One region of the Kocuria sediminis genome, then DNA from elsewhere that is predicted to be linked to it. Evidence: riboswitches for the same ligand, from Rfam matches in the RefSeq annotation. Region 1 holds a riboswitch; the other holds the start of a gene.
What was found. A riboswitch is a leader RNA that binds a small molecule or an ion and turns the genes downstream of it on or off. The one in region 1 is predicted to bind S-adenosylmethionine.
Positions count from the first base shown of each region.

Region 2: another riboswitch for S-adenosylmethionine. It lies ahead of GMA12_RS09190 (methylenetetrahydrofolate reductase); the one in region 1 lies ahead of GMA12_RS10825 (MetQ/NlpA family ABC transporter substrate-binding protein).

Region 1 is NZ_WOGU01000008.1:74,909-90,101, reverse strand. Features, by position in the region: gene GMA12_RS10845 (DUF485 domain-containing protein) at 1-146, shown strand, start outside; gene GMA12_RS10840 (monocarboxylic acid transporter) at 150-1,781, shown strand; gene GMA12_RS10835 (GlsB/YeaQ/YmgE family stress response membrane protein) at 2,005-2,274, shown strand; gene dxr (1-deoxy-D-xylulose-5-phosphate reductoisomerase) at 2,387-3,673, shown strand; SAM riboswitch class IV at 3,719-3,835, shown strand; gene GMA12_RS10825 (MetQ/NlpA family ABC transporter substrate-binding protein) at 3,936-4,826, shown strand; gene GMA12_RS10820 (methionine ABC transporter ATP-binding protein) at 4,823-5,902, shown strand; gene GMA12_RS10815 (methionine ABC transporter permease) at 5,959-6,558, shown strand; gene GMA12_RS10810 (M50 family metallopeptidase) at 6,747-8,081, shown strand; gene ispG (flavodoxin-dependent (E)-4-hydroxy-3-methylbut-2-enyl-diphosphate synthase) at 8,226-9,392, shown strand; gene GMA12_RS10800 (GNAT family N-acetyltransferase) at 9,411-10,265, shown strand; gene GMA12_RS10795 (proline--tRNA ligase) at 10,409-12,208, shown strand; gene GMA12_RS10790 (TSUP family transporter) at 12,213-13,025, shown strand; gene GMA12_RS10785 (hypothetical protein) at 13,166-14,107, opposite strand; gene rimP (ribosome maturation factor RimP) at 14,209-14,727, shown strand; gene nusA (transcription termination factor NusA) at 14,920-15,193, shown strand, end outside.
Region 2 is NZ_WOGU01000006.1:205,312-220,504, reverse strand. Features, by position in the region: gene GMA12_RS09250 (DUF2142 domain-containing protein) at 1-129, opposite strand, end outside; gene GMA12_RS09245 (carbon-nitrogen hydrolase family protein) at 134-940, opposite strand; gene GMA12_RS09240 (M14 family zinc carboxypeptidase) at 1,119-2,159, opposite strand; gene GMA12_RS09235 (YidH family protein) at 2,311-2,688, shown strand; gene GMA12_RS09230 (DUF202 domain-containing protein) at 2,690-3,049, shown strand; gene GMA12_RS09225 (adenylosuccinate synthase) at 3,136-4,422, opposite strand; gene GMA12_RS09220 (amino acid permease) at 4,659-6,080, shown strand; gene GMA12_RS09215 (VOC family protein) at 6,205-6,621, opposite strand; gene GMA12_RS09210 (SRPBCC family protein) at 6,624-7,121, opposite strand; partial or broken gene GMA12_RS09205 (ArsR/SmtB family transcription factor) at 7,128-7,481, opposite strand; gene GMA12_RS09200 (hypothetical protein) at 7,528-8,934, opposite strand; gene GMA12_RS09195 (glycosyltransferase family 2 protein) at 8,922-9,914, opposite strand; SAM riboswitch class I at 10,135-10,237, shown strand; gene GMA12_RS09190 (methylenetetrahydrofolate reductase) at 10,306-11,229, shown strand; gene metE (5-methyltetrahydropteroyltriglutamate--homocysteine S-methyltransferase) at 11,339-13,756, shown strand; gene GMA12_RS09180 (ANTAR domain-containing protein) at 13,967-14,740, opposite strand; gene GMA12_RS09175 (hypothetical protein) at 14,961-15,119, opposite strand.

The sequences.
Region 1 (15,193 bases):
TGCTCCAGTTCGTCACCACCTTCGCGATCACGGGCGCGTACGTGTCCTTCGCCAACCGCAAGCTGGACCCGAAGGCCGAGGCCATCCGGGAACGCCTCGAGCCCAGCCTCGGGACCACCCGCGGCGTCCACGGACAGGAGAACTGACCGATGCACCACCTCCCCACCGCGCTCGCGCCCATGGCGACCGCCACCACGGAAACGGTCGGCACGCCCTGGATCAACATCTCCATCTTCGGGGCGTTCGTCGTGGTCACCATGGTGATCGTGCTGCGGGCCTCCAAGTCCACGGCCACGGCCGCCGACTACTACGCCGGCGGCCGTGGGTTCAGCGGCACGCAGAACGGCCTGGCCATCGCCGGCGACTACCTCTCGGCGGCGTCCTTCCTGGGCATCGTCGGCGCGATCGCGATCCAGGGCTACGACGGGTTCCTCTACTCCATCGGCTTCCTGGTGGCCTGGCTCGTGGCACTGCTGCTCATCGCCGAGCTCCTGCGCAACACCGGCAAGTTCACGATGGCCGACGTCCTGTCCTTCCGGCTGCGCCAGCGGCCGGTGCGCGTGGCGGCGTCCATCTCCACCCTCGCGGTCTCCGCGTTCTACCTGCTGGCGCAGATGGCCGGCGCCGGTGCCCTCGTGTCCCTGCTGCTGGGCATCGGGTCGCGGGCGGGGCAGTCCCTCGTGATCGTGGTCGTGGGCGTGCTGATGATCGTCTACGTGCTCGTGGGCGGCATGAAGGGCACCACCTACGTGCAGATCATCAAGGCCGTGCTGCTGATCTCGGGCGTGGCGCTGATGACCGTCTGGATCCTGGCGCTCTACGGCTTCAACTTCTCCTCCCTGCTGGGTGACGCGGTCGCCGTCTCCGGCAACCCCGCCATTCTGGAGCCCGGGCTGAAGTACGGCGTGAGCGAGACGAGCAAGCTGGACTTCATCTCCCTGGGGCTGGCCCTGGTCTTCGGCGCCGCCGGCCTGCCCCACGTGCTGATGCGCTTCTACACGGTGCCCACCGCCAAGGAGGCCCGCAAGTCCGTGGTGTGGGCGATCGCGCTGATCGGCCTGTTCTACCTCTTCACCCTCGTCCTGGGCTTCGGCGCGGCGGCCCTCATCGGCGCCGAGCGGATCCAGGCGGCCCCCGGCGGCGTGAACTCCGCGGCTCCGCTGCTGGCCTTCGAGCTCGGCGGCTCCCTGCTGATGGGCATCATCGCCGCCGTGGCGTTCGCCACGATCCTCGCGGTCGTCGCCGGCCTGGCCATCACGGCCTCGGCGTCCTTCGCCCACGACATCTACACCAGCGTCCTCAAGAAGGGGAACTCCGACCCCCGCCAGGAGCTGCGGGTCGCCAAGACCACCGTGGTGGTCATCGGCATCGTCTCCATCGCGGGCGGCATCGGGGCGCAGGGGCAGAACGTCGCGTTCCTCGTGGCGCTGGCCTTCGCGGTGGCGGCCTCGGCGAACCTGCCGACCATCGTGTACTCCCTGTACTGGCGGCGGTTCACCACCCGCGGCGCGGTCTGGTCCATGTACGGCGGCCTGCTCATCTCGGTGGGCCTGATCATCTTCTCCCCGGTGATGTCCGGCGCCGAGACCTCGATGATCCCCACGGCCGACTTCGCGTGGTTCCCGCTGCAGAACCCGGGCATCGTCTCCATCCCGGCGTCCTTCCTCCTGGGCTTCATCGGTTCCATGACGGAACGGCGCCTGGAGGACCCGGTCAAGCAGTCCGAGATGGAGGTGCGTTCGCTCACAGGCATCGGTGCGGAGAAGCCCGTCGCCCACTGACGCCGACCCCGCTCCCACCTGGGAGGACCCTCGGCCCGTCCGAAGCTCCGGCTTCGGGCGGGCCGAGGTCGTTCTCCGGAGCCGCACCGGGGATTCACGAAAGGGAAAAGACAGAGGCCTGACGGTCCGGTAGGGTGGCTGCAGAAGCCGGCTCAGGGTATTCCTGGGAAACTCGCCGGTTGCTTACAATGAAAGTCCCTCCCGGGACGGATAAGGAGCAATCATGGGAATCATCAGCTGGATCGTTCTCGGTCTCATCGCGGGCGCACTCGCGAAGCTCATCATGCCGGGCAACCAGGGTGGCGGCATCATCGTCACCATCGTCCTGGGCATCGTCGGCGCCCTCCTCGGAGGCTTCCTCGGCTCGCTGATCGGCATCGGTGACCTCGAGTCCGTGTTCGACATCGGCACGATCATCACCGCCGTCGTGGGAGCGCTCATCGTGCTCTTCATCTGGGGCGCGGTCGCCGGCCGCCGCGGCCGCACGCACTGACCCGCACCCCAGCGCCACCCGAGGCCCCGGCCACCGGAAACGGTGACCGGGGCCTCGGTCCGTCCGGACCCGCCGCGCCCGGGCGCCGGTCCGGCTGGGGGATACTGGGGCCATGATCTCCCCCTCCACCGCCCCCCGACCCCGTCCGACCCCCGAGCCGACCCCCGAGCTGCGCGCGCTGGCCGCCGCCGGCCCCCGCCGGGTCGTCGTGCTGGGCTCGACGGGCTCGATCGGCACCCAGGCGCTCGACGTCGTGCGGGCGGCGAACGGGCTCGACGGCGGGGCGCCGTTCCGCGTGGTGGCCCTCGCGGCCGGCCGGGGCCGGCTGCCGCTGCTGGCGGAGCAGGCCGTGGAGACCCGCGCCGCCGTGGTGGCGACGAGCGGCGGCGGGGGGGACGCCCGGGAGCTGGCCCGGCTGATCGGTGCGCGCGCCGCGGCCGCCGGCGCCGGGGACTACCGGCCCGAGATCCTGCACGGCCCCGAGGCCGCCACGGCGGCCGCGGCGCACCCCGAGGCCGACCTCGTGCTCAACGGGATCACCGGCTCGATCGGTCTCGCCCCCACCCTGGCGGCCCTGCGGGCCGGGCACCGGCTGGCGCTGGCGAACAAGGAGTCGCTGATCGCCGGAGGAGTCCTGGTGAAGGAGGCGGCCGCGGCCTCGGGCCGCTCGGACGCGCTGATCCCCGTGGACTCCGAGCACTCCGCCCTGGCGCAGGCGCTGCGCGGCGGGAGCGCCGCCGAGGTGGACCGGCTCGTCCTGACGGCCTCGGGCGGGCCGTTCCGCGGACGCACGCGGGCGCAGCTGGAGGCGGTCACCCCGCGCGAGGCCCTGCGCCACCCCACCTGGGACATGGGCGTGATGGTCACCACGAACTCGGCCTCCATGGTGAACAAGGCCCTGGAGGTGCTCGAGGCGCACCTGCTCTTCGACGTGCCCCTCGAGCGCATCGACGTGGTCGTCCACCCCCAGTCGGTGGTGCACTCCATGGTCCAGTTCGTGGACGGGTCGACGCTGGCCCAGGCCTCGCCGCCGGACATGCGCCTGCCCATCGCCCTCGGCCTCGCCTGGCCGCACCGGGTGCCCGGTGCCGCCGCCGCGTGCGACTGGACCCGCGCGACCGAGTGGACCTTCGAGCCGCTGGACCGGGACGCGTTCCCCGCCGTCGAGCTGATCAAGGCCGCGGGGGAGCGCGGGGGCACCCACCCGGCCGTGTTCAACGCCGCCAACGAGGAGGCGGTGCACGCCTTCCACGACGGGCGGATCCGGTTCCCGGCGATCGTGGACACGGTGGAGACGGTCCTGGGCGAGCACCAGGACGGCGGCGGCCTGGACCTGGACGCCGTCCTGGAGGCCGAGCGCTGGGCCCGGCGGCGGGCCCAGGAGGTCCTCGCCCGCTGACCGGACCCTGCCCGGCTCCCGGCGCACGTGCTAGTCTGTCGGGCGGATGACGAGTCCCAGCGTGCAGCCCTGGCTTGCTGGGCGGCAACCCTCTCCCGTAGTGGGGTGCCCCAGGTGAACCATCCGGCACCGGCCATCGTGGGCCGGCGGCAAGTACGGTTCGACCGCGGACGCGCCCTCCGGCGCGCCCTCGACCGTGGCCGTCGGGCCCGGTGGTCCCGGTGGGAACTCCCGACATCCTGGATCCACGGAAAGGCACGACATGCGATCGCAGCGCCTCACCCTCCTCGCCCTGGCCACCACCCTCGGCCTCACCCTCACCGCCTGCGGCGGCTCCGACCAGGCCGCCGGCGAGGGCGCCCTGGCCGACGGCAAGGTCAGCATCGGCGTCGTCGGCTCCCACCCGACCCACGACGTCCTCAAGCAGCTGGCCGAGGAGCAGGGCATCACCGTCGAGTACGTCGACTTCTCCGACTACAACCAGCCCAACCCGGCCACCGAGTCCGGCGACGTGGACATGACCTGGTTCCAGCACGTCCCCTTCCTCGCCGACTACAACAACTCCGCCGGGGGCTCCATCACCCCGATCGGCTCGACGTCGATCTACCCGCTGGGCCTGTACTCCAACGGGTACGACTCCGTGGACCAGTTCCAGAAGGGCGACGAGATCGCCGTGCCCAACGACGCCGTGAACCTCTCCCGGGCCCTGCTCGTGCTCGAGTCGGCCGGTCTCGTGGAGCTGAAGAGCGACACCCTCATCCCCACCGAGCTCGACGTCGACACCGATGCCTCCACGGTGCGGGTCACCCCCGTGTCGGCCGAGCAGACGGTGCTCTCCCTGGACTCCGTGGCCGGCTCGGTGATCAACAACGACTTCCTCGCCCGCGCCGACATCGACCCGAAGTCCGCCCTGGCCCAGGACGACCCCGAGGCGGAGGGCTCCCGCGCCTACGTCAACCTCTTCACCACCACCGAGGAGCTCGCCGACGACGAGACCCTCCGGAAGGTCGCGGACCTCTACCACGAGCAGGCCGTGATCGACGCCGAGATGGAGGAGACCAAGGACACGGCCGTGCCGCTGCAGCTGGAGCCGGAGGAGCTGCAGGAGCTGACCGCGCGCTACCAGCAGGAGCTGAAGGACCAGGACCAGTGAGCGCGGCGGTCCCCTCCGGGCCGCCCGCACGCGGGCGCCCGGACGAGGTGCTCGTCTCCTTCCGCAACGTCTCGAAGTCCTTCCGCACCGGCTCCGGGCGGGCCGCGCGCGAGGTGCTGGCCGTCGACGACGTCAGCCTCGACGTCCACCGCGGCGAGATCTTCGGCGTGATCGGCTACTCCGGGGCGGGCAAGTCCACCCTGGTGCGGCTGATCAACGGGCTCGAGCCCGTCTCCTCCGGGTCCCTGACCGTGGAGGGCTTCGAGGTCGCCGGCCGCAAGGAGACCGAGCTGGCGCCCGTCCGGCGGGAGATCGGGATGATCTTCCAGCAGTTCAACCTGTTCACGTCCCGGACCGTGGCCGGCAACGTCGAGTACCCGCTCAAGCGGGCCGGCTGGCCCAAGGAGAAGCGGCAGGCGCGGGTCGCCGAGCTGCTGGAGTTCGTGGGCCTGTCCGCGCGCGCCGGCAACTACCCGGAGCAGCTCTCCGGCGGGCAGAAGCAGCGCGTGGGCATCGCCCGCGCGCTGGCGACCAGCCCGAAGCTGTTGCTCGCCGACGAGTCGACGAGCGCCCTGGACCCGGAGACCACTCAGGAGGTGCTGCAGGTGCTGCAGCGGGTCAACCGGGAGCTGGGCATCACGATCGTGATCATCACCCACGAGATGGACGTGGTCCGGGCGATCGCCGACCGCGTGGCCGTGATGCAGGACGGCAAGGTGGTGGAGCACGGCTCGACCGTGGACATCTTCGCCCGGCCGCGCACCGAGACCGCACGCCGCTTCGTCTCCTCCGTCCTGCACTCGGTGCCGGACGAGCGCGAGGTCGAGCGGCTGCGCCGGGCCCACCACGGGCGCCTGGTGATCGTGGACGTCGGCGACGGCGTGGACATCGGCGGGGTGCTCTCCGACGGCGCCGCCCGCGGGGTCCGCTTCACCATCGCCTACGGCGGGATCAGCGTGCTCCAGGAGCAGTCCTTCGGGTCCCTGACCTTCGAGCTGACCGGTGAGGACGCGGCCGTGCAGGCCGTGGTCGACGAGCTGTCCCGCATCACGACCCTGAGAGAGGTGGCCGCGTGAACGACTGGTCCGTGCTGGGCCCCGAGCTGCTCTCCGCGCTCGGCGAGACCCTCTACATGGTGTCCGTCACCCTCGTCCTCGCCGGGTTCCTCGGGATGCTCGTGGGCGTGGGCCTCTACGTGACCCGCCGGGGCAACATCCTGGAGAACCGCGTGGTGCACGAGGGGCTCAACCTCGTCGTGAACTTCGTCCGGCCGATCCCCTTCATCATCCTCCTGGCGGCGCTCGGGCCGCTGACGCAGCAGGTCGTCGGGACCCGTCTGGGCCCCAACGCGGCGATCTTCGCGATGACCATCGGGGCGATGTTCGCGGTGGCCCGCATCGTCGAGCAGAACCTGATGAGCGTGGACCCCGGCGTGGTGGAGGCCGCCCGCTCGATGGGCGTCTCGCGGGGGAGGATCATCACCACCGTGATCCTGCCCGAGGCCCTCGGGCCCCTGGTGCTCGGCTACACCTTCCTGGTCATCGGCATCACGGACATGTCCGCGATGGCCGGGGCCATCGGCGCCGGGGGACTGGGCGACTTCGCCCTGCGCCTGGGCTACCAGCGGTTCAACGACGAGGTCACGTGGGCGGCGGTCGCCGTGATCGTCGTCCTCGTCCAGCTCGTCCAGCTGGTGGGCAACCGGCTGGCCCGGCGCATCCTGCGCCGCTGACGCCCCGGCGCCCCGGCGCTGCCCGCGACGGCCGGTCCCTCCCCGGAGGCGACCGGCCGTCGTCGTGCGCGGGACCGTGACACCGTCCGTCCAGGATCGTGGTGCACACTGGTCCTCGCCGCGCACGCGCGGCCCTGCCGTCCCCGGCGCCCGCCGGGGACGACCCGACGATCCCCGGAGGTCCCCGGATGGGCGTGGTCCTGTTCCTGGTGGGCGTGCTGCTCGCCGCCGTGGCCATCGCGGTCTCCATCGCCCTGCACGAGCTCGGCCACCTGGTCCCCGCCAAGCTCTTCGGCGTGCGCGTCACCCAGTACATGGTCGGCTTCGGCCGCACCGTGTTCTCCCGCCGCCGCGGGGAGACCGAGTACGGGCTCAAGGCCGTGCCGCTGGGCGGCTACATCTCCATGGTCGGGATGTACCCGCCCGCCCGGGCGGGGAGCACAGCGCGGACCGCCGGCACCGGGGTCCTCCAGCAGCTCGCCGCCGAGGCCCGCAGCGCCTCCGCCGTGCAGCTGGCCCCCGGGGACGAGGCCCGCGTCTTCTACCGCCTGCCCGTGTGGAAGCGGATCGTGATCATGCTCGGCGGGCCCGTGATGAACCTGCTGCTGGGCACCGTGTGCCTCGCCGTGCTGCTCACCGGGTTCGGCACGGCGACCCCGACCACGACGGTCGCGTGGGTCTCGGAGTGCGTGGTGCCCGCCGAGCGGCAGGCCGCCGGGCAGAGCGAGTGCCGTGCGGAGGACCCCGAGGCGCCGGCCAACGCGGCCGGACTGCGCCCCGGGGACGTCGTCACCGCCGTCGCCGGCGCCCCCGTGGCCACGTGGGAGGAGCTCACCGCGCGGATCCGCGACCGCGCCGGGGAACGGATCCCCGTGGTGGTCGAGCGCGACGGGGCGGAGGTGCGGACCGCGCTCACCCCGATCCTCACCTCCCGGCCGGTGGTCGACGACACCGGCGCCGCCGTGACGGGCCCCGACGGCGCGCCCCGCTACGAGGAGGTGGGGTTCATCGGGATCAGCCCCACCGCCGTTCCCGTCCGGCAGCCGCTCACCGCGGTGCCCGGCGCGGTGCTCGACGGCCTGGAGCAGATCGCCGGGGTCGTGCTGCACCTGCCGCAGCGGATCTACGAGGTGGGGCAGGCGGCGTTCTCGGACGCGCCGCGGGACCCGGACGGGCCCATCTCCGTGGTCGGGATCGGCCGGATCTCCGGGGAGATCGCCGCCCACGAGGAGATCGAGCTGCGGGACAAGGCGGCCTCCCTGGTCGGGCTGATCGGATCGGTGAACCTGGCGCTGTTCGTCTTCAACCTGCTGCCCCTCCTGCCCCTGGACGGCGGGCACGTGGCCGGCGCCCTGTGGGAGGGCCTGCGGCGGGGCGTCGCCCGGCTGCTGGGCCGCGCCGACCCGGGCCCGTTCGACCCGGCGCGGCTGCTCCCGCTGACCTACGCCGTGGCCGTGCTGATGATCGGGATGTCGGTCCTGCTGGTCTACGCGGACATCGTGAAGCCCGTGCAGCTGTTCTGAGCCGTTCGGCCACGGCGGAATCCGGGGACCGCGCCCAGGAACCGTCCCGGGGCATGGGGCACAATGGGAGGCGACGACGGACCCGGCGACCGGGTCCGCCCGCCACCGTTCCCGCACCTGTCCGCGAACTCCTCGGAGGAACCCTTGACCCCGGTCAGCCTCGGCATGCCCGCCGCACCCCCGCCCGTCTTGTCCCCGCGCCGGAAGACCCGGCAGATCCGGGTCGGGTCCGTGGGCGTCGGTTCCGACTCGCCGGTGAGCGTGCAGTCCATGACGACCACCCCGACCACGGACATCAACGCCACCCTGCAGCAGATCGCCGAGCTGACCGCCTCCGGGTGCGACATCGTCCGGGTGGCCTGCCCGTCCCAGGACGACGCCGACGCCCTGCCGATCATCGCCATGAAGTCCCCGATCCCGGTGATCGCCGACATCCACTTCCAGCCGAAGTACGTGTACAAGGCCATCGAGGCCGGGTGCGCCGCCGTGCGCGTGAACCCGGGCAACATCCGCAAGTTCGACGACCAGGTCGCCCAGATCGCCCGCGAGGCCAAGGCCGCCGGGGTGTCCATCCGGATCGGGGTGAACGCGGGCTCCCTGGACCAGCGGATCATGGACCGGTTCGGGAAGGCCACCCCGGAGGCGCTCGTGGAGTCCGCGGTGTGGGAGGCGTCCCTGTTCGAGGAGCACGACTTCCACGACTTCAAGATCTCGGTCAAGCACAACGACCCCGTCACCATGGTCCGGGCCTACCAGCTGCTGGCCGAGCGCGGCGACTGGCCCCTGCACCTGGGCGTGACCGAGGCCGGCCCGGCGTTCCAGGGCACCATCAAGTCCGCGACCGCCTTCGGCGCCCTGCTCTCCCAGGGCATCGGCGACACCATCCGGGTCTCGCTCTCCGCGCCCCCGGTCGAGGAGGTCAAGGTGGGCAACCAGATCCTGCAGTCCCTGGGCCTGCGCCCGCGCAAGCTCGAGATCGTCTCCTGCCCCTCGTGCGGACGCGCCCAGGTGGACGTCTACACGCTCGCGGACGAGGTGACCGCGGGCCTGGAGGGTCTCACGGTCCCGCTGCGCGTCGCCGTCATGGGCTGCGTCGTCAACGGCCCCGGTGAGGCCCGCGAGGCCGATCTCGGGGTGGCCTCCGGCAACGGCAAGGGCCAGATCTTCGTCAAGGGCGAGGTCGTGAAGACCGTTCCCGAGGACCGGATCGTGGAAACCCTGATCGAGGAGGCCAACCGCATCGCCGCCGAGATGGACGCGGACGGGGACGGGGAGAGCGCCGCCGGCAGCCCCGTGGTGAGCGTCAGCTGACGGGCCGGTGACGATCGGGTGAGGACGCAGCGGAGGACGGCGCCGCGGCTCGTGCCGGCGGGGGAGGTCGACCCCGCCGACCTGGACCGCCTGCTCGGGGCGGACCCCGTCGCCCACGCCTTCGTGGCCGCCCACGTGGAGTCCCACCGCCGCGGCAGCGGCTCCCGGGTGCCGCCGGTGGTCGGCACGGCGGGCCCGGACGGGCAGCTCACCGGGGCCTGCTGGACGGGCACCAACGTGGTCCCCATCGCCCTCGACGAGCCGGGCCTCGACCTCGTGGCCGGGCACCTGCGCCGGGGCGGGGCCCGGTACGCCTCCGTCTTCGGCCCGGCCGAGCCGGTGCTCGGACTGTGGTCCCGGCTCGAGCGCTCGTGGCCGCGGCCCTTCGACGTCCGCCCGGTGCAGCCCCTGCTGGCGATCGACCACGACCCGGCGCCCGCGCCGCACCCCGGCGTCCGGTTCGCCACGAGCGCCGACCTGCCCGCCGTGCTCCCGGCCAGCGCCGCGATGTTCGAGGAGGAGGTCGGCTACTCCCCGTACTCCGGCGGGGACCGCGGCTACCGCGACCGGGTGGCCGCCCTCGTCGGCTCGGGACGCTGCCTCGTGCTGACCGACGAGCGGGACCGGGTGGTGTTCAAGGCCGACCTCGGCTCGGTCGCCCGCGGGGTCGCCCAGGTGCAGGGGGTGTGGGTCGACCCGGCGCACCGGGGCCGGGGGCTGGCGGTGCCGTGCATGGCCGCCGCGGTGCGCCTGGCCCGCCGCACCACCCCGGTGATCAGCCTCTACGTCAACGACTACAACACCCGCGCCCTGGCCACCTACGAGCGGGTCGGCTTCCGCCGGGTCGGGACCTTCGCGACCGTCCTGCTCTGAGCCCGGCACCGGGCGAGCCGTCCGGTGCGGCGCCGGGGGTGTAGATTTGACCGGAATCCGCGGCGCCGTCGGTGCCGCACCCCCTCTCGACGCCCCGGGCCCGGCCGCACCTCGCCGCGCTCCCCGGGAGAAACGGAGCCCACGTGGCGCTGCGCCTCTCCTCCCTGTTCCTGCGGACCCTCCGCGAAGACCCGGTCGACGCCGAGGTGGACAGCCACCGGCTGCTCGTGCGCGCCGGCTACATCCGCCGCGCCGCTCCGGGCATCTACACCTGGCTGCCGATGGGCCTGCGGGTGCTCGCGAAGGTGGAGCGGGTGGTGCGCGAGGAGATGGACGCGATCGGCGCCCAGGAGGTGCACTTCCCGGCGCTGCTGCCGCGCGAGCCCTACGAGGTGACCAACCGGTGGACGGAGTACGGCGAGAACCTCTTCCGCCTGAAGGACCGCAAGGAGGCCGACTACCTCCTCGCGCCCACGCACGAGGAGATGTTCACCCTGCTCGTGAAGGACCTGTACTCCTCGTACAAGGACCTCCCGGTCACCCTCTACCAGATCCAGGCCAAGTACCGTGACGAGGCCCGCCCGCGCGCCGGCCTGCTGCGCGGGCGCGAGTTCGTGATGAAGGACTCCTACTCCTTCGACGTCGACGACGCCGGCCTCGACGAGTCCTACGCCCGCCACCGCGAGGCCTACGTCCGGATCTTCGAGCGCCTGGGCCTGCCCGTGGTCGCCGTGTCGGCGCAGTCCGGGGCCATGGGCGGCTCCCGCTCCGAGGAGTTCCTGCACCCCACGCCGATCGGGGAGGACACCTTCGTCCGCTCGGCCGGGGGCTACGCGGCCAACGTCGAGGCGGTCACCACGGTGGTGCCGCCCGAGCGCGCGCTCGACGACGCGCCCGAGGCGCGGGTGCTCGACACCCCGGACAGCCCCACCATCGACACGCTCGTGGAGCGCTCGAACGAGCTGCACCCGCGCGCCGAGGGTCCCTGGACCGCCTCCGACACGCTCAAGAACGTGGTGCTGGCCGTCGTCCTGCCCGACGGCGGGCGCCGGCTCGTGGCGGTCGGCCTGCCCGGGGACCGTGCGGTGGACCTCAAGCGCATCGAGGCCGGCGTGGGCGCCGCCCTGGAGGTCTCCGGGGAGGTGCTGGTGGAGCAGGCCACCGACGAGGACCTGCGCACCTGCCCGCTGCTGGTGAAGGGCTACATCGGCCCGGGCCTGGGTCTCGACCAGGCCGTGCTCGGCGAGGACTCCTCCACCGGGATCCCCTTCTTCGTCGACCCGCGGGTGGTCCGCGGCACCCGCTGGATCACCGGGGCGAACGTGGCCGGCAAGCACGTCTACGACCTCACGGCCGGGCGCGACTTCGCCTGGGACGGCGTCCTCGAGTGCGCCGAGGTCCGGGCCGGCGACCCCGCGCCGGACGGCTCCGGCCCGCTCGAGGCGGCCCGCGGCATCGAGATGGGCCACATCTTCCAGCTGGGCCGCAAGTACGCCGAGGCCCTCGGGCTGAAGGTCCTGGACCGCAACGGCAAGCTCGTCACCGTGACCATGGGCTCCTACGGGATCGGCGTGACCCGCGCGGTGGCCGCCCTGGCCGAGGCCTACCACGACGACAAGGGCCTGCTCTGGCCCCGTCAGGTCGCCCCGGCCGACGTCCACGTGGTCGCCACCGGCAAGGGGCCCGAGGTGCTCGAGGAGGCCGAGCGGATCGTCGCCGAGCTCGAGGCCGAGGGCATCGAGGTGCTCTTCGACGACCGCCCCAAGGTCTCCCCGGGCGTGAAGTTCGGCGACGCCGAGCTGCTCGGCGTGCCCACCGTGCTGGTGGTCGGCCGCGGGCTCAAGGACGGCCTGCTGGAGCTCAAGGACCGCGCGAGCGGCACCAGCGAGGACGTGGCCCGGGACGGCATCGCCGCGGTGGTCTCCGCAGCCGTGCGCGGCTGAGCCCGTGGACCAGCTCGAGGGCTGGCTGGGGGCCTCCGGCCTGGAGCAGGTGGAGCCCGGCGTGGTGGTCCTGCTGGTCGCCGCCGGGCTCGCCGCCGGGTTCATCGACGCCGTGGTCGGCGGCGGCGGGCTGCTGCAGCTGCCCGTGGTGCTCATGGTGCCCGGGATCAGCCCGGTCCAGGCGCTGGCGACCAACAAGATGGGCTCCGTGTTCGGCACGGCCACCAGCGCGCTGACGTTCTACCGCCGCACCTCCCCGGACCTGCGCACGGCCCTGCCCATGGCCGGGGTCGCGCTGGCCGGCAGCTTCGGCGGCGCGGCCCTGGCCGCGTCCCTGCCGGAGGAGGTGTTCCGGCCCATCATCCTCGCGGCGCTGGTGGCCGTGCTGCTCTTCACCGTCGCCCAGCCGACCGTCGGTCAGCTCACCGAGCTGCGCCACAGCGGGGCGCGGCACTACGGGACGGCCATGGTGATCGGCACGGTCATCGGCTTCTACGACGGCGTGATGGGCCCGGGCACCGGGTCGTTCCTGGTGATCGCCATGATCACGCTGCTGGGCTACAGCTTCCTGGCCGCGAGCGCGAAGGCGAAGATCGTCAACCTGGCCACCAACGTGGGCGCCCTGCTGTTCTTCTTCGGGCACGGCTCGGTGCTGTGGGGCCTGGGGCTGCTGCTGGGCCTGTCCAACATGGTGGGCGGCTACCTCGGGGCGCGCACCGCCGTGGCCCGCGGCAACCGGTTCATCCGGGTCGTGTTCCTGAGCGTGGTCTCGCTGCTGATCCTCAAGCTGGGCGTCGACGTGCTCCGCGGGGCCTGACGCCCGGGCCTGCCTCCCTGGCCTGATCCCGGGGGCCTGATCACCGGGTCTGCCCCCGGCGGGGCGGTGGCCCGGCCGGCTCCCTGCGGCGGGACACCCGGGCCGCCCCGGGGCGATGCCGGGGCGAGGCCTGCCGCGCGTCACGGTGCGCGGGACGCGGTGGAACGGTCGTCGGGGAGCACCCCGGGCAGGGCGTCCACCTCGCCGCCGAGCTCCGCGCGGAGCGTGCCGGCCCGCTCGAGCGCCTGCAGCGCCCAGCAGCGTGTCGCCGGCTCGCCCTGGGCGAGGGCGTGCGCGGCGGCCTCCTGCACGTCGCCGGCCGCCGCTGCGGCACCCCGCAGGGGGTCCTCCGCGATGTCCCCGGGCAGGACGTAGGCGCCGGCCCGCAGCCCGGGCTCGGCCGCGAGCACGCCGCGCGCCACGGGTGCCCCCAGCAGGTCCGCCACGTCCGCGCGGGCCTGCCGCAGCGGACCGTCCGCCGGCGCGCCGGCCGGCGCGGCGCGGGCGGCCAGCGCCTCGAGGGTGTAGCCGGCCCGGTCCAGCGCGGACCACAGTGCCGCCGCGGCGGGCGTCGTCGCCCCGGAGCCGGGGTCCGCGCCGGGCGTGCACAGCTCCGGGGCCCCGGCGTCCCCGCCCAGCTGCCCGGCCGTGGTCGCCCGCGAGGCCGCGACGGCGCCGAGGACGCGGGCCAGGGCGGGGTCCTCGGCGTCCAGGGCGTCCCGGGCCAGGGCGCCGGCCGAACGCGCCAGGGCGCCGGCGAGGTCCTCGGTGTCCGCCGGAGCGCCGGGTCCGGCGGCGTCCGCGGGGGCGAGGTGCGCGGCCCGGCCCCCGGGCGCCGGGCCGAGGGCGGCGAGCTGGCGGTCCAGGTCGGCGCGCACGGCAGCCCCCTCCTCGAGGGCCTCCAGGGACGGGTGCGCCAGCAGCGCCTCCGTGCGCGACCACGCGTCCGCCCGCGCCACCTCGTCCGGGGGCACCGGCCGCGCCGCGCCGAGCCACCAGCCGCCGACCGCGGCGAGGAGCACCACCAGCACCGCGAGCAGCGGCGGGAGCGCCCGGCGGGCGGGCGTGCGGGGATCGGTCACCGGGGGCTCCTGGGCGGGGGGAGGGGGAAGGGCGGGGTCCCGGTTCATCATAGGATCTGCAGGAGCGACCCCGCCCGACCCGACAGCACCAGGAGATCCCCGTGAGCGAGCAGAGCAGCACCGGACCCGACGACCGCCGGCGGCTGGCCGAGCTGATCGGACCGGTCGTGGAGGAGGCGGGCCTGGTCCTGGAGGACGTCGCCCTGAAGCCGAGCGGGACCGGGCTGGTGCTGCAGGTGCTCGTCGACCTCCCCGAGGACCGCACCGACAGCGTGGACATCGACCGGATCGCCGAGGTGGCCCGCGCGGTCTCGGACGCGCTGGACCGCGACGACCCCGTGCCCGGGTCCGCCTACGAGCTGGAGGTCTCCTCCCCGGGGGCCACCCGGGAGCTCACCGAGCCCCGGCACTGGCGGCGCTCGCTCGGGCGGCTGGTGCGCGTCACCCCCCTGGAGGGGGAGAAGTTCACCGCCCGGCTGCTGGAGGTGGCGCCGGACGGCGTGGTCCTGCAGCGCAGCCACCAGGCGAAGAAGGGCATGCCCGCCCGGCTGCTCGACCCGGAGCGGTGGCCGTTCGACCGCGTGCGCCGGGCCAAGGTGGAGGTCGAGTTCACGGACTGAGCGCCCCGGAGCACCCCCGGGCGAGTGTAAGATGTGCCGTTGACGCCGCGGCGCCCACCGGCGCCGCGGTCCGCAGTGCGACGACAACCGAGTACAACGAACGAGTGTGCGAACACGACCCGTGGCAGCGCTCCGTCCTCACCGACGGCGCGCTGTTTCGTCCCCGGGGTCGACACGTGAGGAAGGCCGGACATGGACATCGATATGAGCACCCTCCGACTGCTGGAGCGTGAGCGCGACATCCCCGTGGACCTGCTCATCCCCACGATCGAGCAGGCCCTCCTGCTGGCCTACCAGAAGAGCCCCGGGGCGCTGCCGGGCGCCCGCGCCGAGATCGAGCGCCGGACCGGGCACGTGACCATCTGGGCCCCCGAGCTCGACGAGGACGGCGAGGCGATCGGGGAGTTCGACGACACCCCGGCCGGCTTCGGGCGGATCGCGGCCTCCACGGCCCGCCAGGTGATCC
Region 2 (15,193 bases), on a different contig from region 1:
CATCAGGGCGAAGACCGTCCCGAAAAGCAGGGACAGCCCCGCGAACAGCGCCACCACGGTGCGGGGCCGCAGCGGGGGGCGGACGGTGGCCTCGGGGGCCCGTACGGAGGCCGGGGCGGCGGTGGCCACCGCCTCAGTCATCGTCGGCGGGCAGCAGCTGGGCCGGGCCGAACCGTCGGTTGGCGAGCACGGGCACGGTCTCGCGCACCTCGTCGATGCGCTCCGCGGTGACGTCGGCGAAGAGCACCGTCTCTTCCTCCCCGGCCTCGGCCACGACCACACCGAGCGGGTCCAGGACCGCGGAGCGGCCGACCGTGTGCTCGGCGCAGGTGTCCGCGGCCGCCACCCAGACGGTGTTCTCGATCGCGCGGGCCTTGAGCAGCGCCTGCCAGTGGTCCACCTTGTGCTCCCCGGCGAACCAGGCGGCGGGCACGGTCAGCAGCTGCGCCCCGGCGTCGACCACGGCGCGGCAGATCTCGGGGAAGCGCAGGTCGTAGCAGGTGATCATGCCGACCGAGAGCTCACCGATCCGCACCACCGTCACGCCCTTGTCCCCCGGCCGGATCCGGTCGGACTCCCGGTGGCTGAAGGCGTCGTAGAGGTGGAGCTTGCGGTACGTCCCGAGGATCGCGCCCTGCCCGTCCACGGCCACGAGCGTGTTGTAGGGGCGGCCGTCGGCGGAGGCCTCGTAGCCGCCGGCGATCACGGCCACGCCCGTCTGCGCGGCCAGGAAGGACAGCTGCTGGACGAAGCCGGACCACCCGCGCAGCACCAGCTCCTCGAACCGCTCCCCGATGAGCCGCTCGGAAAACATGGCCTCCTCGGGGAACACGACGAGCTCCGCGCCGGCGGCGGCGGCCTCACCGGCCATCCGGCGCATGGTCTGCAGGTTCTCGGCCGTGTCCGCGGTGGGCGCGAACTGTCCGACGGCGATCTTCACGGGTTCTCCTCGGTGCGGCGGCGGGTCCGGGGCGCCCCGGCGCGGTGCGCCGGCGGCGCCGCTGCGCCCACTGTATCCGCCGCCGCGGGCGGGCGGGACCGCCCGGTCCCGCCCGCGCATCGGCCCGTGGAGGGCCCGGCGCGGACCGTCCGACGCCGGGCGGTCCGCGCCGCAGGGGTCACTCCGTGCGGGTGGTCTGCTCCGGCAGCGTCTCCCAGAAGCTGGTGTCGGCGCTCGCGATCGACCCGTCCCCGATCGCCCGGGCCGTCTCCGTCAGGGTCAGCACCGTCTGGCGGATCAGGTAGCCGCTGCTGCGGCCGCCGAGGATGTAGTCCTCGCGGTAGTGGTCGGACATGCCGCGCATCTCGAACAGCAGCGTGGCCACCCCGTACTCCACCGCGATCCCGTTGCGGCTGATGGTCTCGGCCGTCCCGCCGACGTACTTGCCGAGCCGGCCCCAGCCGGTGGGCTCGATCGCGGAGTGCACCACGGCGCCGAGCTGCTGCGAGCGCCGGACGAGCTCGGGGTCGGCGTTCGGCGTCGTCGGGTACAGGATCGAACCGGAGACGAGCTCCCCGTCCACCTCGGACTGTGTGCCCTGGTGGTGCAGGTCGATCATGTAGTCGATGTCGTAGGCGCCCAGCACGTTCTGGTGCAGCGCCTGCGTCTCGGGCTGCGTGCGGGCGACGTGGTCGCGGTTGAGGTCGATCCCGTTGGCGTTGTACCGGGTGAGGTTGCGGTCCTTGGCCAGGTAGTCGTCGAGGGAGAAGTCGACGTCGCCCATCGCGCCGTCCGGGTTGAGCATGGGCACCACGAGGATGTTCACGTTCTCGAGCAGGTCGGCGGACTTGCCGGTGCCCAGGGCCTTGATGAAGCTGAGCGCCCCTTCGGTGGTGAGCTGCTCGTTGCCGTGCTGCTGGGTCAGGTACAGGATCGTGGGGTTCTGGGGGTCGGAGACGTACTCGGCGAGGTAGAGGTCCCGGCCCTTGACGGACTGGCCGATCACCTTCAGCTCGAGCGCGTCCTGGCGCGCGTCCTGGTCCTGCAGCTCCGCGGCCATCTCCTCGTAGGTGCTGAGGTGGGCGGTCGTGTACTGGCCGTTGCCGGGGTTCGGGCCCTCGCCCACGGCGGTGGCGGGCGCGGCCACGGCCCCGCCGGCGGCGAGCAGGGCCGCCAGGGCCAGGGCGGAGGTCAGGCGGGCGGTGCGGGCGTGTTCCATGGGGGGGCTCCTCAGGGGGGTTGGAGGGAATCCCAGGGTATGGGGCGGGCGTGATCCGGACAACAGTCCCGTCCCCTCCGCCGCCCCGGGCACCGGCGGCTCCCCGTGACAGGATGGGCCGTGGAACGACCGGGCGAGCGGAGGGCGGACGATGGGCGAGCAGCCGGGACGGCGCCGGCTGACCGAGCGGGTGCTCGGCGGCGGGGAGGACCCCGACCCCCGCTTCACCCTGGCCAACGAGCGCACGTTCCTCGCCTGGATCCGGACCGCGCTCGCGTTCCTGGCCGGCGGGATCGCGATCGAGGCGTTCACCGCGGACGTGTTCGACGAGGGCATCCGCACGTTCCTCGCGGTCGTCCTGCTGGTGCTGAGCATGCTGGTCAGCGCGGGCGCCACGTTCCGCTGGATCGGGGTCGAGCGGAGCATGCGGCGCCAGGCCCCGCTGCCCCTGCCTCTGATCGCGCCGGTGCTCGCGGTGGGCGGGGCGATCGCGGCGGGAGTGCTCGTCGTCGTCGTCCTGCAGGGCTGAGATGCCGCGCCCGCGGAGCCGCGGGCCCGCCCCGCCGCCGGAGCGCCCGCACGCGGACGAGGGCCTGCAGCCGGAGCGGACCACGATGGCGTGGGGGCGGACCCTGCTGTCCTTCGTGGTGGTCTCGGCGGTCTTCCTGCGCTGGCTGCCCCAGCACGGGCCGTTCGTGCTGGTGCTCTTCGGGCTGGCGGTGCTCACGGCCGGGTCGATCTACCTGACCCAGCGGCCGCGGTACGCACGCAGCGCCCGGGGGATCGTCCGGGAGGAGTCGGCCCCGGAGACCGGGGCGGTGCTGGCCACCGCGCTCGCCGTGCTGGTGCTCGGCGCGCTCGGCGTCTGGGTGGTGCTCGTCCTCGTCTGACCCCTCGCTCCCGCACGCGAGGTGGCACGTGTGGGCGACCGCGGCGCGCTCGGCCGCCGACACGTGCCACCTCGGCGCAAGGGGGGTCAGTCGATGAGGTCGCGGACCACGATGGTGTCGTCACGGTCCGGGCCCACGCCGATCGCGGACATCCGGGTGCCGCTCATCGACTCGAGCGCCTCCACGTAGGCGCGGGCGTTGGCCGGCAGGTCCTCCAGGGAGCGGCAGCCGGTGATGTTCTCCGTCCAGCCGTCGAAGTGCTCGAAGATCGGCTTGGCGTGGTGGAACTCCGTCTGGGTCATCGGCATCTCGTCGTGGCGCACGCCGTCGACGTCGTAGGCCACGCACACGGGGATCTGCTCGATGCCGGTGAGGACGTCGAGCTTGGTGAGGAAGTAGTCGGTGAAGCCGTTGATCCGCGAGGCGTGGCGGGCCATCACGGCGTCGTACCAGCCGGTGCGGCGCGGGCGGCCGGTGTTCACGCCGAACTCGCCGCCGGTGGTGCGCAGCCGCTCGCCCATCTCGTCGAACAGCTCCGTGGGGAACGGGCCGGCGCCCACCCGGGTGGTGTAGGCCTTGATGATCCCGATCGCCCGGGTGATGCGGGTGGGGCCGATGCCCGACCCCACGGACGCGCCGCCGGCCGTGGGGTTGGAGGAGGTCACGAACGGGTAGGTGCCGTGGTCCACGTCGAGGAAGGTGGCCTGGCCGCCCTCCATGAGCACCACCTTGCCCTCGTCGAGGGCCTGGTTGAGCAGGAAGGTGGAGTCCACGATCATCGGGGCGAGCCGCTCGGCGTAGCCCAGGAAGTACTGCACGACCTCCTCGACGTCGATGTCCCGGCGGTTGTAGAGCTTCACCAGTAGCTCGTTCTTCTGCCGCAGCGCGCCCTCGATCTTCTGCCGCAGGATCGACTCGTCCAGGACGTCCTGCACGCGGATGCCCAGCCGGCCGACCTTGTCCATGTAGGCCGGGCCGATGCCGCGGCCGGTGGTGCCGATCGCCCGCTTGCCGAGGAAGCGCTCGGTGACCTGGTCCATGGTCTGGTGGTAGGGGGCCACGAGGTGGGCGTTCGCGGAGAGCCGCAGCCGCGAGGTGTCCGCCCCGCGCGCCTCCAGGCCGTCGATCTCCTCGAAGAGGGCCTGGGGATTGACCACGACGCCGTTGCCGATCACGGGGACGGCGTTGGGGCTCAGGATCCCCGCCGGCAGGAGCTTCAGCTCGAACTTGTCCCCGCCCACCACCACGGTGTGCCCGGCGTTGTTGCCGCCGTTGGGCTTGACCACGTAGTCGACGCGGCCGCCGAGCAGGTCGGTGGCCTTGCCCTTGCCCTCGTCGCCCCACTGGGCGCCGACGATCACGATTGCTGGCATTGACGGACTCTCCTGCCTGGATGACGCGGGAGGTCTCCCGCGGGGCCCGGCGGAGGCTCGCCCCGGCCGGGCACGACAACGCCCCTGTGTCGACCCGGTCCTGTCCGCACGCTCGAGGCGGCGCCGCGCCGGCAGGATGGAGGCCCAGGGGCTCGTACCGTGCAAGTCTAGCGGTCCGTGACCGGGCGCACGCATCCGGGCCCGCCGCCCGGGAGCGCCGCGGTCGGATACCCTGGATGCCCATGAGTTCCCCTTCCTCCTGGACCCGGGCCGAGTCCGGCCCGCCGCGCCCGGCCGCACCGTCCGGGACCGCACCGGGCACCCACCTCAAGGCGCGCCACCTGGTGATGATGGCCCTGGGCAGCGCCATCGGCACCGGCCTGTTCATCGGCACCGGCGCCGCGATCCGCACGGCGGGGCCGGCGGTGCTGCTGTCCTTCCTGGTGGCCTGCGTGCTGCTCGTGCTGGTGATGCGGGCGCTGGGCGAGATGGCCGCCGCGGACCCGTCCCCGGGCGCGTTCTCCACCTACGCCGAGAAGGCCATGGGCCGCACCGTGGGCCGGACCCTGGGCTGGCTGTGGTGGGCGCAGATCGTGGTGGTGGTCGCGGCGGAGGCCACGGCCGCGGCCCAGCTGCTGACGGAGCTGTGGCCGGTGACCGAGCAGTGGGTGCTCGCGCTGCTGTTCATGGTGGTGTTCACCGCGGTCAACCTGGTGAAGGTCCGCACCCTCGGGGAGACCGAGTTCTGGTTCGCCCTGATGAAGGTGCTCGCCGTTCTGGCGTTCCTGGGGGTCGGCCTGGCCGTGCTGCTGGGCCTGACCGACGTGCCCTCCCCCGGGCTCGGCAACCTCACCGCGCACGGCGGCTTCCTGCCCAACGGGCTCACCGGGGTCGCCGCCGCGCTGCTCGTGGTGATCTTCGCGTTCGGCGGCACGGAGCTGGTGACCATCGCGGCCGCGGAGACCGAGGACCCGCAGCACAACGTGGCGCGCGCCGTGCGCACCATCCTGGTCCGCATCCTCGTCTTCTACGTGGGCGCGGTGACCGTGATGGTGCTCGTGCTGCCGTGGAACGACGAGCAGCTCTCCGTGAGCCCCTTCGTGGCCGTGCTGGAGACCGCCGGGGTGCCGGGTGCCGACGTGGTGATGGCCGTGATCATCATCCTGGCGCTGCTCTCGGCGCTCAACGCCAACATCTACGGCTCGTCCCGGATGCTGTACTCGCTGGCCCGCCGCGGCTCCGCCCCGCGGGCCTTCGCCGACGTCTCCGCCCGCGGGGTGCCCCGGACCGCGGTGCTCGTCTCCGTGGCCTTCGGCTTCGGGGCCGTGGTGCTGAACTACCTGTGGCCCGAGACCGTGCTGCTGTGGATGCTCAACACGGTCGGCGCCACCTGCCTCGTGGTCTGGGGGCTCGCCCTGGTCTCCCAGATCGTGCTGCGCCGCCGCGCCGACCGGGACGGGACCGAGCTGCCGCTGCGGATGTGGGCGTTCCCGTGGCTGTCCTGGCTGGCGCTGGCGATCCTCGCCGGCATCCTGCTGCTCGGCCTGCTTGACGACGCCGTGCGCGCTCAGCTGCTGCTCACCGCCGGTCTGGTGCTGCTCATCGCGCTGGCCTCGAGGCTGCTCGGCCGCCGGGCCGAGCACGCCCGCCCGGACTGACCCGGCGGACCGCCGGCCCCGGCGGAGCCGGCGGCGGCGCCACAGGACGTGCCCCCCGGACACGCCACGGGCAGGGCCGGACGCGGCACCGGAGGCACTGTCACAGGCGGTGTCACAGGCGGTGTCAGAGGCGGTGCTCGGGCGGGATCAGCGGCCGCTCGGCGCGGGCCCGCAGCTCCTGGACCGCCCACGAGTTGCCGTCGGGATCGCTGAAGCCGAAGACCGTGCCGCCGTCCCGCTCGTCGAGCACCGTGATCCCGCTGACCTCCACGCCCCGGGACAGCAGCTCCTCCCGGGCCGCCCGGGCGTCCGCGACCACCAGCTGGAGCCCGCGCAGGGAGCCGGGGGCCATCTCCCGGTGGGCGGGGAGGTTGCCCACCACGATCGAGCAGCCGGACCCGGGCGGGGTCAGCTGGGCGATGTCCATCTGCTCGGTGGTGGTGTGGTGGTCGAGGCGGAAGCCGACCTGGTCCCGGTAGAACTCCACGGCCCGGTCGACGTCGCGCACCGGCACCAGCACCACCTCGAGGGTCCAGTCCACGCTCAGCCTCCCTGTCCGCCGAGCAGCCCGGCCAGCAGCTCCTCGAGCCGCTCGTAGCCCTCGGCCATGCCCTTCTCCATGCCGGAGCCGACCATCCCGTCGCGGGCCTCCTGCGAGGCGTGGACGGTGTGCCCGCGCAGCCGGCACCGGCCCTCGCCGAGGTCCTCGAAGCGCAGGTACTCGAGGTCGACCGCGTCGGGCCAGCCCTCGTACTCGAAGGTCTGGACGACCAGCTCGTTCTCGCGCACGGTGTGGAAGACGCCGCGGAAGGCGTACTCCTCGGCGCTGTCCTCGCCGCGCTGGACGAAGCGGTAGGCGCCGCCGGCGCGGAACTCGAAGCCGTCGATCCGGGTCCGCAGCCCGCGCGGGCCGATCCACTGCCGGAACAGCTCGGGGTCGGCGTGGGCGCGGTAGACCTCCGCCACGGGGAAGTCGAAGTCCCGCTCGAAGTCGATGTACGGCACGTCGTCGGGGACGGTCAGGTGCAGGGCGTGTCCCATGGTGAAGTCCTCCCGGTGTGCGCCGCGGGGCGCGGCGCGGGTGTCGAGCACGGCGTCGAGGCGGCGGAACTGCTCCTCCCGGACCAGCCGGTACCGGTCGATCCAGGCGGTGAGCGCCTCCAGCCGTGCGGGGTCCAGGTGGACGGGCCGCCGCTGGGCGTCACGGGTGCGCGTGACGAGCTGCGCCTGCTCGAGGACCTGGATGTGCTTCGAGACCGCCTGCTTGGAGATCGCGAAGGGTTCCGCCAGTTCGGTGACCGTGGCCGGGCCCCGGCTGAGCCGGGCGACGATCCGCCGCCGGACCGGGTCGGCGAGGGCCAGGAAGGCCCGGTCGAGCAGGTCGTCGTCGTCGGGGTCCACGGTGTCTGTCAACGTATTCCTTGATCAACCTGTTGGTTGTTCAAGGCTACGCCCGGCGAGCCGGGGCGGCCACCTCCGAGACCCGATCGTGACGCTCGTCCGTGCCCGGCTCCGGGGCCGCCGGCTCGCGCCGCTCCGCGGCGGCGGAGGCGTCCGGGGCCGGGCGGGCCCGCACGGCGGCGGCCAGGCACGCGGCGGTCACGACGGCGAGCGCGGCGGGCACCCCGCGGTTGACGAAGAACGCGTGGATCTGGGAGTGGTTGCTGAGCACGGTGTACCAGAGGGGCACCGCGGCCGCGGGCAGGGCCAGGACCAGCGCGGCCGCCCAGCGGGACGGCCCGGCGCGCCGGTGGGCCAGGACCAGGCCCGCCGCCGCCGCCAGCAGGCAGCCGGCCAGCACGAGCTCCGCGGTGGGCACCCTGGTCCACCAGTAGTCGATGTTGGCGTGCACCCCCGCCCCGAAGGACTCCGCGACCCCCGCGTGGTCTCCTCCGGTCCGGTTCCCCACGTTGCGGCGGACCACCTCCACGGTGGCCGGGATGCCCAGGAAGGCGCCGGCGATCACCCACCGGGCCACCCAGGTGACGGCGAAGGCCGCCGGCCAGACGGCGCCGGCCAGGAGCACCGCCACGAACGTGGCCCTCAGCTCGCGGCGGTGGAACCACGTCACCGCCCCCACGGCGAAGGCGGACATCGCCCACGGCACGGCGGGAGTGGTCAGGAGGTCCACGAAGCAGAAGAGCGCGGCGCCCAGGGCGGCGCCCGCGCAGCCCAGCCGGGCCGAGCGGGCGGCCCCGAGCGTGGCGAGGAGCACGGACAGGAAGATGAAGGCGATGGAGATCGACTGGCTGAAGGAGGTCGAGGGGGTGGACAGCAGGTTCGTCCCCGCGACGTAGGGCAGCACGAGGGCGAGCCCCACCGCGGTGGAGGTCCGGGCGCGCAGCGCGAGGAACGCCCCGGCCAGGGCGAGCACCATGAGGGTGCCCGAGACGATCCGCAGCCCCTCCAGCCCCGCCACGGCCAGCACCGGGCGGGTGAGCACCGTGTAGCCGGCCCAGTACTTGAAGTAGTTGTTGTCCTCCAGCACGGCCCCCTCGGCGATGGCCCGGAGCTGCTCCGGTCCGCCGCCGCAGGTGGCGAGCCGGGGCATCCGGACGGCCCGGCTGAACGCCGACTCCTCCGGGGACGCGCCCAGGCCCGTGCCCGCGACCACGCACTCGGTGAAGGTGTCCGCCGGGGTGCCCATCCGGTCGATCGTGCCGTGCGGGCCGTAGGTGCCGTCCTCGACCGCGGCGAGGAGGTGCTCGACGATGGGCCGGTCCGGCACGGCCTGGCCCACCACCAGCAGCCCGAACAGGGCGAACTGCAGGACCACCAGCATGCCCAGGCCCTGGAGCCAGGGGCGCAGCGGGGCCAGGCGGCCGCCGGTGCCGGCCGCGGTCACCGGGCCCACCGGCGCTCCTGCGCGGCGGGCGGAACGGGACGGTCCGCCCCGGCCCCGCCGCTCCACGGCGGGGCCGGCTGGCGCAGGTAGAACAGCCGGGAGGTCTCCCGACGGATCCTCGCCTGCCCGTGCAGCAGGACCCCCATCAGCAGGAACACCCCGGCCAGGACCACGAGGGAGGCGGCCAGGAACGCCGTCGGGAAGCGGGGCACGAGCCCGGTGCCCGCGAACTCCACCACCACGGGCAGGCCCAGGACCAGACCGAGCAGGAACAGCGCGCACGAGACGGCGCCGGTGACCAGGAAGGGCCGTTCCTGGAAGAGCAGCTGGGCGAAGATGCCCAGGATCCGGAAGCCGTCGTGGTAGGTCCGCAGCTTGCTCTCGCTGCCCTCGGCCCGGTCGCGGAAGCCCACCTCCACCTCGGTCTGCGGCACCCGGGCGTTGACCGCGTGGACGGTCAGCTCGGTCTCGATCTCGAACTCGCGGGACAGCGCCGGGAAGGACTTCACGAAGCGCCGCGAGAAGACCCGGTACCCGCTGAGCATGTCGGTGACCTGGCGGCGGAAGGCGAAGGTGACGAGGGTGTTGAAGAACCGGTTGCCGGACTCGTGGCCGGCCCGGTAGGCGGTGCCGCTGACCTGGCGGCGCACCCCCAGCACCTGGTCGTAGGGACCCGCCAGCAGGGTCTCGATCATCCGCGGCGCGTCGGCCACGTCGTAGGTGTCGTCGCCGTCGATGAGCAGGTAGACGTCGGCGTCGAGATCCGCGAACGCCCGCCGCACCACGTTGCCCTTGCCCTTCTCCTCCTCGTGCCGCACGTGCGCGCCGGCCCGCCGGGCGGCCTCGGCGGTGCCGTCGGTCGAGCAGTTGTCGTAGACGTGGACCTCGATGCCGGGGACCGTGGCGTGCAGGTCGGTGACGACCTTCGCGATCGCGGCCTCCTCGTTGTGGCACGGCACGACCGCCACGATGCGGGGCGAACTGGGCATGACGTCTCGTTCCTGGGGTCCGGGCGGCGGGGGCACACTCATTATGGCCGTGGGCGGGCGCCGCGCGAACCGGTGCGCGGCGCTGACGCCGCGTGGGTCGCGCGACGCCCGGTGTCGATGTTGCGCCGCGTGACGCGCCCGCCGTCACAGTCGGCGCACCGGCGTCTTCTGCGCCGCCGGGCTTGGCACCCGCCCGGGGCACCCGCTGGAATGGGTCCTGCATCTATCCAGAGCGGCCGAGAGACCTGGCTCGTCGACGCCGCAGCAACCATCCGCAGCCCCACCGGGCCGCGGAACGGTGCTCCCGCCAGGACCGATGGAGCTGTCGCAGCCTCCCGGGTCCACCCCGGGACGGCCGGCGCCCTCCCTCGGGGTGACCCCAGGAGGTTCTGTGAGACGACCACCCGACCGGACGGCGCCACCGCCGTCGCTGTCCTACGAGCTCTATCCACCGCGCTGCGCGGCGAGCGCCGAGACGCTGCTGCGGACCATCGAGGAGCTCGAGCCCACCCGCCCCGACCACGTCGCTGTCACGTACAGCGGGGACGCCCCGCGGCGGGCCGGATCGCTGGCGCTGCTGGACCACCTCCTGGCCCGCACCGGCCTGCGGCCCCTGGCGCACCTCACGTGCGTGGGCAGCACGCGGGCCGAGCTGGAGGAGACCGTCACGTCCCTGCTCCACCGCGGCGTCCGGGGCGTCCTGGCCCTGCGCGGGGACCTGGAGCCGGACGCGGAGCCCGGCGAGCTGGCCCACGCCGGGGACCTGGTGGAGCTCGTGCGCGAGGTCGAGCAGCGCCACACCGCGTCCCTCGCCGGCGGCCGGCTCGCCGTGGGCGTGGCCGCCTACCCGACCCGGCACCCCGAGTCCCCGTCCTTCCGGCACGACATCGAGGTGCTGCTGGCCAAGCAGCGTGCCGGGGCGGACTTCGCGATCACGCAGGTCTACTTCCGCCCGCAGCGCTACGAGCGCCTCGTTGCCTCCGCCCGGGCCGCCGGGGTGACGATCCCGATCGTGCCGGGGATCATGCCCGTCACGGAGCCGCGGCGGCTGGCCACGCTGTGCCGGCTCGCCGGGCTCCGGCCCCACCCGGGCCTGGCCGCGGCCCTGGAGGAGGCCGCCGGCCCCGCCGAGCGGCACCGGGCGGGCGTGGCCTTCGCGACCCGCCTGGCCCGCGCGGCCCTCGACGCCGGGGCGCCCGGGCTGCACCTCTACACCTTCAACGAGCACCGGGCCGCCCTGGACCTGCTGGAGCGTGTGGACCTGCCGCGCGTGCCCCACCAGCCGGCGGCCCTGCCGGACCTGCTGCCCGCCTGAGCAGCGAGGGAGGCCGGCCCCGTCCGCGCCTCGTGGCCCGGGCCTCTTCCCGGGCCCTTCCCCTGACCTTCGCCCGTACCTTTTCCCAGATCTGCCGAGGAGCACACCCATGAGCACGACCACCCCTGCCGTCCCCTTCCCCGCCGCCACCATCACCGGGTACCCCCGGATCGGCCGGCGCCGCGAGCTGAAGCAGGCCCTCGAGGCCTACTGGGCCGGGCGCTCGACCCGCGAGGAGCTCGAGGCGGCCGCCGGCGAGCTGCAGCTGGCCACCTACCGCCGGCTGGTGGAGCTGGGCCTGGGCGCGCAGGACGCGTCCCTGCCCGCGGCCTTCCCCCTCTACGACCAGGTCCTCGACACCACCGTGGCCCTCGGGGCGGTCCCGTCCCGCTTCGCGGACCTGGCCGGGGCGGACGGGCGCCTGGACCTGGACGGCAGCTTCGTGCTGGCCCGCGGCGACGCCGGGCGGGCACCGCTGGAGCTGACCAAGTGGTTCGACACCAACTACCACTACCTGGTCCCCGAGATCGGCCCCGGGACCCCTTTCACCGCCTCCGCCGGCCGGCTCGTGGCCGACGTCCGCCGCGCCGCCGAGAACGGCTTCACCGTCCGTCCCGTCCTCGTGGGCCCCGTCTCCTTCCTCCTGCTGGCCAAGGCCGACGACGACGCCCCCGCCGGCTTCGACCCCCTGCAGCGGCTCGCCGACCTGCTCCCGGTGTACGCCCAGCTGCTCGGCGAGCTCGCCGCGGCCGGGGCGCCGTGGGTCCAGCTGGAGGAGCCGGCGCTCGTGGCCGACCAGGACGTGCCCGCCGCGCGGCTCGCCGCGGCCGTGCAGGAGGCCTATCCGGCGCTCACGGCCGTTCCCGGGCGGCCGCGGCTGCTCGTCACCACCTCCTACGGCTCCCCGGGCGCCCTGCTGCGCCCGCTGGCCCGCAGCGGGGTCGAGGCCGTGCACCTGGACCTGGTCAAGGGCGCGGCCCCCGCCCCCGCGGAGCTGGCGCTGTTCGCCGGCGAGGGCGCCCCCGTGCTCGTGGCCGGGGCGGTCGACGGGCGCAACGTGTGGCGGGCCGACCTGGCCGGCCGGCTCGGTGAGCTGGAGGACCTGGCCCGCGCCGGCGCCCGGGTCGCCGTGGCCAGCTCCACCTCCCTGTTCCACGTCCCGCACGACGTGGCCGAGGAGACCAGGCTGCACCCGCTGCTGCGCAGCTGGCTCGCCTTCGCCGACCAGAAGGTCGGCGAGATCGTCACCCTGGCCCGCGGTCTCGCCGCGGGGCGGGGGGCGGTCGCGGACCGGCTGGCGGAGGCCGCCGCGGCCCGCCGCTCCCGCGAGGACGCCCCGGGGGTCCGGGACGCGGCGGTGCGCGAGCGGGCCGCGTCCCTGACCTCGGCGGAGATCGGCCGCGCCCCCGCCGCGGTGCGCCGCGCCGCCCAGGAGGGCCGGTCCTTCACGGCCTCCGGTCCCCTGCCCCCGCTGCCCACCACCACCATCGGCTCCTTCCCGCAGACCGCCGAGGTCCGCGCCGCCCGCGCCCGGCACCGCGCCGGGGCGCTTCCGGACGCCGAGTACGAGGGGTTCCTGCGCGAGGAGATCGAGCGGGTGGTGCGCCTGCAGGAGGAGCTCGGGCTCGACGTGCTCGTGCACGGCGAGCCGGAGCGCAACGACATGGTCCAGTACTTCGCCGAGCACCTGGACGGCTTCGCGACCACCGTGCACGGCTGGGTGCAGTCCTACGGCTCCCGCTGCACCCGCCCGTCGATCCTGTGGGGTGACGTCAGCCGGGAGGGCCCGGGGCTGCGCGGCGAGGCGTTCACCGTTCCGTGGATCGGCCACGCCCAGTCCCTCACCGACCGTCCCGTCAAGGGCATGCTGACCGGCCCGGTCACGATCCTCGCGTGGTCCTTCGTGCGCGACGACCAGCCGCTGGAGCAGACGGCACGGCAGGTGGCGCTGGCGCTGCGCGACGAGGTCGCGGACCTGGAGGCCGCCGGGATCGGGATCATCCAGGTCGACGAGCCGGCCCTGCGGGAGCTGCTGCCGCTGCGCCGTGCCGACCAGCAGGCCTACCTCGGCTGGTCGGTGGACGCGTTCCGCCTGGCCACCTCGGGCGTGCGGGACGAGACCCAGATCCACACCCACCTGTGCTACTCCGAGTTCGGCGAGGTCGTCGGGGCGATCGACGGCCTGGACGCCGACGTCACCAGCATCGAGGCGGCCCGCTCCCGGATGGAGGTGCTCACGGACCTGGAGGCCGCCGGCTTCTCCCGCGGCATCGGCCCCGGCGTGTGGGACATCCACTCCCCGCGGGTGCCCGGACAGGAGGAGATCGAGCAGCTGCTCGAGCGGGCACTGGAGCACGTGCCGGCGCGGACCCTGTGGGTCAACCCGGACTGCGGGCTGAAGACCCGCGGCTACGAGGAGACGAAGGCCTCCCTGGAGCACCTCGTGGCGGCGGCCCGGACCGCCCGGGAGCGGGTGGCGCAGCCGGCGGGGCCGGCGCTGATCGTCCAGCACGGCTCGCGCCCCTGACCACGGCGGAACCGGGCGCCCGGCGCGGGCGACCACGGAGATCCCGTGGTCGCCCGCGCCGGGCGCGGTCGGCGGGCGCGGCCGCGGCCGCGGGAACGCTGCGGCGGGCGCTTCACGGAGGAGGACGCGCGCCGCTGCCGGCGCGGCCCGGCGAGCGCCGGCGGCGCTCCGGGGCGGCGCCGGGCACGGTCCTCCGCCGCCGCTGCCGGCTCAGTCCGCCCGGGCCCCCGGTGCGGGACGGCCGGGCCGGCGCGGGAGCGAGAGCTCCCCGGTGTCCACGACCTCGGTGGCGATGTCCGCCATCTTCCGGTTGCTGTCCTGGCTGGCCAGGCGCAGCAGCTCGTGCGCCTGCTGGCGGGTGAGCCTGTGCTGGGCCATCAGCACCCCGATGGCGGTGCCGATCTCCCGGTTGGACTGCAGCGCCAGCTCCAGGTTCTCGGCCCGCTCCTGGGTGAGCGCCGTCGAGACCGCCCACGCGGCGTGGGTGGCCAGCATCGTGCCGGCCCACTCGGTCTGCGCGTCGAAGGCGTCGGGGACGTCGGAGTACAGGTTCAGCGCGGCGACCAGGTCCGGGTCCGCGACCAGGGTCAGCCGGTAGGCCAGCGCGCTGCGCATTCCGAGCTCCCGGGCGACCTGCGCCCCGTACTCCGGCCAGCGGGCGTCGTGGGCCAGGTCCCCGGAGCGGTGCACGCTGTCCTCGAGCGCCGCGTCCACGCACGGGCCCGAGCCCACCCGGCACTGCAGGGCGTCGGCCTCCAGGGCCCGCTCGCCGGTGGCGGCCAGGGTCCGGAACGTGCCGTGGCGCAGGGTGGTGATGCTGGCCCACCGCGCCCCCGGCAGCGTCTGCACCGCCTGCCGGATCACCGCCTCGACCAGGGCGTCCGCGGTCACGGTCCGCAGCTGCTCGCCCAGCCCCACGACGGCGTCGGCGATCTCGGCCAACCCGGACGGGTCGGCCGGTGTGGCCGGGAGCGGCGTGCTCACGCGCACCTCCGGTCGGTCGTGGTGACGGTTCCGCGCCACGGGACGTCGGGGCCTGGCACAGGAAAAGCCTGACAGCACTCCGCCCTCGCCACAAGCCGTTCCCCACCACCCCGGCCGCCGGGACGCCGAGGACCCCGTCCAGGCGCAGACCGGATCCACCGGTCGGCCACCTCGGCCCCCGCGGGCCGGCCGCTCCCTCGCCGCGGCCCCGGCCCGCCTCTCAGGAGGACCGGACGCAGCCGGCCGCCTTGTCCACCGCGTGCCGCAGCGGCTCCCCGGCCGCCCACCGCCGGAGGCTGTCCCCGAACTGGGCCGCGAGCTCGTCCCGCCACCCCTCGACGTCACCGCACAGGTGCGCGGACGCGTGCACGTCGTCCATCGCCCAGAATCGGCCGGCTCGGCCGCGGGGACGACCGTGCCGACGTCGGGGGCCTCGGAACGGGCCGTGCACCC